Regions from separate parts of the Tenacibaculum halocynthiae genome, predicted to be linked through region 2. Evidence: riboswitches for the same ligand, from Rfam matches in the RefSeq annotation. Region 2 holds a riboswitch; the other holds the start of a gene.

Region 1 (3,436 bases), on a different contig from region 2:
TACTCCTGGTCTATTAGGATCTCCTGAAGGAGTCCAAACAATTTTATCTTCAGTATTAATATAATATCCGCCTATATCAATAGATAGCTTTTTATTTTTATACCCAACACCAACTTCTCCTTGTAAAGATATTTCTGGTAATAAATCTAAATTACCTTGTCCAGGCCAAAATAAATCATTGTATGTAGGTACTCTATAATTTTTAGATCCATTAACTCTTATATAAAATTTTGAAAACGGTCTTATTTTTAATCCTGCGGAATATACAAATGGAACATTGTAGTCAGAATTGAAGTCTTTTCTTAATTTAATATTAAATGAAATAAGTTTTTTGATGTTTTGGCTATAAATGAAATATTGAGAAAATTGTTTCCTATTTTTTTCTTGAATCATGTCTGTTGAACCAAAGGTAGATTCATATTCAGAAAAAGAAGATACTGTTGCATTTATTTGAGGAAGTTTTAAATCTACTGAATACCCTCCTATAAATCTTCTTGACTTTCCAAAATTAAATTTTTCTGAAAGTTTATTTGAAAAGTATTGATACTTCTGTGTTAAGTAAGCTACTTTTATTTCATGATTTATATTTCGAGATGAAAAACCATAAATCAACATATTTCTATAATTAGTATCCTTATATTTTTCATTTGCTGAACTTGGGTTTGGCAATGTTCCCGAAAAATGACGTTCTCCTAAATAACTCGTACTAAAAAACTTAAGCTCAGAATTATTTTTAAATCGATATCCAAAACCTAAATTTATTCCATAATTCTCATAATTACCATTTGTATTATTAAACTCAGTATTAAAAAACTTAAAATCATTATCAGAGAAATTATGAGATATCCCTAACGAAACAGTGTAATTATTATCAGAAATTTTTGATTTATAGATAGAATTAAATGTAGAATAATTTCCTCCAGAAAAAATAAATTCGTTATTAATTTTAAATGTATCATTATATTGAAGTATATCGTTTAAATGTATTGTCCCGCCTATAGCTCCAGAACCATATTCAATACTTCCTCCCCCACTTCTTATATCAATTGCATCAAATAAATTAACTGTTAATGAATTAAATCCTGTTTGGCCGTTATTAACTGAGTTTATATTTATCCCATTCCAAACTACAGCTGTATTGGAGGCACTTGTTCCTCGAAAACTTACTGAACTAGTTCCTCCTTTACCATACTCTTTTAAGTATATTGATGAATTATACCTAATTAAATCTGTAAATGACCCTAAATTTCTAGTTATAACGGAATCAGAAAGGTTTATTATTTTCTGACCAGCTGAATATTTTTGTAATTTTTTAGTAGAATTAATAATAACTTCGTCTAAACGATTATAAATAGAGTCGTTTTGACTTACACTTATAAGTGTATAAAAAAAGAATGAAAAGGCTATTGTTTTTTTTATCATCTTTACATTAAACTTTTATCCCGAAAGTTTGATTTACATCAATATTATTTGGCAGGTCTCCTGGCTTGCTTATTGTAATTTGTCTTCCCATTTAAAATAAAACAGTGACGTAAAGATTAATTACAATATTATTAGCTTACAGTTGCGGGAACAGCCTCGGTTTTTAACCGAATTCCCTTTTAATTTCCTTTAATTAATTGTTAAAGAAAAACCAAAAATAATGGCAAATGTATTCTATTATTACATACCTACAACAACTTAGCTGTAATAATTTGAAAATTTAACTTTTAACTCATCAGCAATAGTATAATGATTAGGGTGAATCATTTGGGCCAAACACTCTATACCATCTACTAAAGTACTTGCTGATGATTGAGTAAACATAGCAAAATCAGCAATGTATACCTTTTTATTTTTCACTGCTCTTAAAGTATTCCATTCTTTTTTATCTTCTAAAAACTTCATATCTTCAAGAGTTCTTTTTATTCCATAACCACAAGGTGCTATAATTAACACTTCAGGATTATACTTAACAATTTTATCCCAAGAAATAACTATACTATCTCCAGATGGATGTGATAATAAATCTACCCCTCCAGCATATCCTATTTGATGAGGAATCCAGTGTCCGCAATTAAACAAAGGGTCAATCCATTCTAATAATAATACACTTTTAGATTGTATTTTATGTATCCTTTGAATATCTACAATATTATATATTCTTTCTTTTAATCCGTTTACATAATTAATTCCAATACTTTCTTGGTTCATTTCTCTTGCAATAGTCAAAGCATTATTAAAAACATCTTCTAAAGAGTTTGGTGTTATTGAAACTAATTTTGGGTGCTTCGCTAACTTGTAAGCTGATTTTGCAACAGATTCTGTATCTATTTGACAAACATCACATACATCTTGCGTAAAAATAAGGTCAGGCGATATACTCTTAAGAATAGGTTCATCTACATAGTACAAAGTACCTCCTTCAGCTTTAGTTCTTGAAAAAATATCAGTTATTTCTTTACTGGTTAATTCCTTTCCTTCTAATTTATATCGAACAGCAACTTCTTTTTCTTTTAATGCTATTTTAGGGCATTCAAAAGTTATTCCATTTAAATAATTTTGCAAACCCATGTCGTAAATCATTTGGGTTACAGCTGGCATAAAAGAGGATACAATCATTTGTTTGTTTTATCTAAAAAAAACAAAAGTAAATAGTAATTTACTTTAATCTTCGTTTTATTAAAAATCTTTGCAATATTTGTCTTCTCTATTTAACATATCTATGATTTACTATATAACAGGAGGTGAACGTTCAGGAAAAAGCAGTTATGCTCAAAAACTTGCTGAATCTTTATCTGATACTCCAATATACCTTGCAACCTCTCGTATTTGGGATGATAATTTTAAAGAACGCGTTGAAAGACACATTTCTGACAGAGATGATCGTTGGACAACTATTGAAGAAGAAAAATTAATTAGTACCTTTATTTCTGAAAAACAAACTGTAGTTATAGATTGTGTTACTTTATGGCTTACCAATTTTTATCTAGATACAAAAAACGATGTGCAGTTAAGTTTAGAATTAGCAAAAAAAGAAATAGATAAGTTAGCTCAAATAGATGCTAACATTATTATCATTTCTAATGAAATAGGCATGGGACTGCATGCTCAAACTGAAGTAGGTAGAAAATTTACTGAATTACAAGGTTGGACCAACCAATACATTTCAAAACATGCTAATAAAGCTATTTTTATGGTTTCTGGACTACCTTTAACGTTAAAATAAACTCAATGAATACAATAATACCCAATCTTTCTAAAAAATTACAAAATACCATTCAAGAAGAAATAGATTATAAAACAAAACCAATTGGAGCATTAGGAGTATTAGAAACCATAGCTTTACAAATAGGGTTAATTCAAGATACTTCAACTCCAACTCTATCAAAACCTACTATTATGGTTTTTGCGGGTGATCATGGTATAGCAAAAACAAACAAGGTGAGTCCATACC
Region 2 (3,436 bases):
ACCTCCTGTTGAAGTAAATCTTGGAGCACTTGGTATTTTATTCTCACTTTTAGGAGCGTCTAACAAGGTACCGAAACTATAATTTAAATCGGTATCTAACCAAAAGTTAGGTAAGGGTTGGTATCTAAAAGAAGCTTCACTACCAATTCGTTTTGATCTACCTTTATTTTCAAATTCAAAACCATCAGGACTAAAAACAAACTCTGCATCACTTTGTAAATAAAAAGCAGCAAGATTTCCTACAAACTTTTTTCCTATTTTAAATTCTGTTCCAACATCATATCCAATTGCTTTTGGTAATGGATTTACATCACTGTTTTTTACTGCAGCATTCGCATAGTTTGAATGAAATCCAACACTAGCTTTAGCATATAACTGAATGTTATTTGTAGCATCATAAAATAAACTAACTTTAGGGCTAACTCTAAAGGCTGTAGTGTTTCCTTGTTGAGGTGTTGGTACTAATTCATTTACATTAAAATTGAAGTAATCAGCTCTAAGACCACCTAAAGCTGTTAGTTTAGGGGTTATTTGAATTCTTTCTTTTAAAAATAAAGCAATATTTGTTTCTTCAATATCAAATTTATTTATTGCCTTTAAAAATGTTCGTCCAATAGCATTGTTTAATCCAATCGTATTGTTATTATGTTCAAAAGACCAACCAATAGAAGTTGTGCTATTTGGTATTTGTAATAGATTTTTTATTGATAAGTTTCCTTTGTAAGCATATGCGTTACGATTCTCGTATTGGTGAATCATATCACCGTTAACAGGATCGTTTTGGAAAAAAGAAAAATTAGAAAATAAGTTATATTTGTTAGAAACATAATACAATTGATTGGTAAGTTGAGTGTTTTCTGAAAGGCGAGAACTTAATTGTACATTAAAATGAATTCTTTTAGTATCACCACCTTCCTTATCATCAATAGCACCAAATCTAGTTATAAGTCCACTTTTAATTGCTCGTAAAGGTATTTGTCCAGAAGCATTCCAATCACTATGAAATGTAGAAAAAGAAGTTTTTAGTTCGTGAGCATCAGAAAGAGGAAGGGTGTATTTAGCAAAAGTATTTAATCGTCTTAGTTTTTGATCACTTTCAAAAAAACTAGTGTTGTAGGTTCCTTCTATAGCAACATAAGCATTCTCATTATTATTCGTTAAAAAACTACTCTCATTTAAAAGAGAAACCATTGCTAAAGCTCTAACAAAGTTATATTGCCCATATTCTAGTTTAGCTACGTTACGATGTAGTTTGTTTTTTGAAGAAAATTTAGCTGCACCAGAAACCGCAAAATTACCTAGTGAAACCTCATGAGGCCCTTTATAATAATCTGCAGTTTGAACAGTTTCAGGAATTAAAAAATGTAAATCGGCATACCCTTGTCCGTGAGCATGAGAACTTAAATTAATACCGATATCATCTACAAGAACAGCAAAGTCAGTACCATGATCATTATCAAATCCTCTAAGGAATATCTGTTCAGCTTTTCCACCTCCAGCATGTTGCGCTATAAATAAACCAGGTACTGTTTTTAAAAAATCATGAGCACTGTTTATAGGTCTTAATTGTAATGAAATTTTAGAAACCTTTTGAATTCCTAATTTTTTTTGGTTTTTAGAATTGATGACAATTTCTGAAAGTTGAATAACTTCCTTTTCTAGTGTAATATTTAAATTTGAGGTTTCTTTTTTTAGTAGAATTGTTTTCTGTAAATAGCCATCCGAAGTGAAGGTTAATTTTACAGGGAAATTTTCTATTCTTATAGAAAAATTACCTGTTTCACTAGTTGTTCCTTTGGAAACTTTGTTCGCTGTAATACGTACTTGTGAAATTGTTAACTGAGTTTCTTGATCAGTTACTTTACCTTGAACGGTATTGTTTTGTGCGAATATGGATAGTGAAAAACACAGTGTCCATAGACTGCATAAAATCAATTTTTGCATTTAAAAAAGAAATTAAGCAGGTAGGGAAAGAAAATATGAATAACATAATTTTCTAACTCTTTACCCGAGAGTTATTATTATAAATTGGTTTGATTTAGGCAGGTCTCCTGACTTAGCTTAGCGTTCATTTACCTTCCCATAGTTTTACCCACAGTGGTTTTTGTTAATGAAGCCTTTAATAAGCTTTACAGTTGCGGGAACAGTTTTGGATTTGCACCAAATTCCCTTTTAATTCTTATTCAAAAATTTTATGAAAGAATAAGAAACCAAAAATCGAAGCGAATATATAGATTTTTTATTACAGGATTGAGTCTATAATTAGTTTTTCTTCTTTTTAACTCAATACTTTGATACTTTTTTAGCTTTTCTTTTTTTTGAATATTTTTTGATTTTACGCTTAATGAATTTAATTCCCAAACCAGTAGCAGTTACGCAAGTAATAGTTCCTCCAATGAGTAAGAAAATCAGTATTATGTCCCAAAGTGGTCGATTTTTTGTAAGAAATGAAAAATCTAAACTATGTAGGCCATGATATAACCATCTTTCTGTTCTGTTTTTAGGAGCAGATTTAAGAAGTACCCTATTTGTTTTTGGATTGATGTAATAATAGTTATCCTGGTTGGTGAAAATTTTAACAACAGGAAGTGTTTTTATATTTTTCCGATCATAATAATAGGCGTCATATTTATTAAGTACTACTAATTCAGTTACTTTTTCTTTGATGTTAAATTCGTTTATTTTATCAATATATTGCTGGTTTGTTGCCTTGTAATTACTATTTGTAATGCAATAATTTTTAACAGTGTTTTTGTTGAATTTTTCAATAAAGACATTATCATTAAATAAAGAAAAATGTATTTCTTTAAAACTTGATTTGGAAGCAACTTTTTTAAAATTATCCCAATCTTTATTAGTAATACTTTTTAAGGTGAAGTTTTGTCCTTGCCAAACGTTTTTGTCGTGTTGGTTTAAAGAGGAGCTAGGCACCCAATTAAAAGGAGTCATACTCATGAAGCCACTAAATACCCATGTGCAAATAAATAAGCCAAAACCTAAACCAAAATAATAATGTAGGTTATACCATTTATTTTTAAACCTTTTAAAGTTTGCTTTGGGTTTCTTTTTATAGCGAATTAACCCCGTAACTATTCCGGTAAGTGTCATTAGTAAACCTAATCCAGCCAACCATAAAATAAGTTGTTGCCAAAAATAACTATGTATGCGTATGTCTTTAAAATAAATCCAATGTGGTATGGCACCAACCCATGCCCAAAAACGATCATGAGAGGTGGTAATATTTAAAACCTCACCAGTAAGAGAAGATACATGAACCCATGTGTTTTCTCGGTTTGTAAACGTTACTTTATAAATAGGTAAATGTTTAATGTATTTGGGTCTAGGAATCCATTGATCTACTTCTTTAAGAACGTTGACTTGAGCTGTACTTTTTAAATTAGTAGCATTTTGTGCAATACCTAACGCTTTATTTTTA

The links. A riboswitch is a leader RNA that binds a small molecule or an ion and turns the genes downstream of it on or off. The one in region 2 is predicted to bind cobalamin.
Region 1: linked by a shared signal. The riboswitch ahead of ACKTTQ_RS17570 (TonB-dependent receptor domain-containing protein) and the one ahead of ACKTTQ_RS08115 (TonB-dependent receptor) in region 2 are both predicted to bind cobalamin.

What each region holds. Positions count from the first base shown of each region.
Region 1 covers NZ_CAZELG010000044.1:13,848-17,283, reverse strand. The annotation lists gene ACKTTQ_RS17570 (TonB-dependent receptor domain-containing protein) at 1-1,422, opposite strand, end outside; cobalamin riboswitch at 1,456-1,653, opposite strand; gene ACKTTQ_RS17565 (ABC transporter substrate-binding protein) at 1,681-2,601, opposite strand; gene ACKTTQ_RS17560 (bifunctional adenosylcobinamide kinase/adenosylcobinamide-phosphate guanylyltransferase) at 2,705-3,208, shown strand; gene cobT (nicotinate-nucleotide--dimethylbenzimidazole phosphoribosyltransferase) at 3,214-3,436, shown strand, end outside.
Region 2 covers NZ_CAZELG010000021.1:242,157-245,592, reverse strand. The annotation lists gene ACKTTQ_RS08115 (TonB-dependent receptor) at 1-1,944, opposite strand, end outside; cobalamin riboswitch at 2,025-2,230, opposite strand; gene ACKTTQ_RS08110 (PepSY domain-containing protein) at 2,284-3,436, opposite strand, start outside.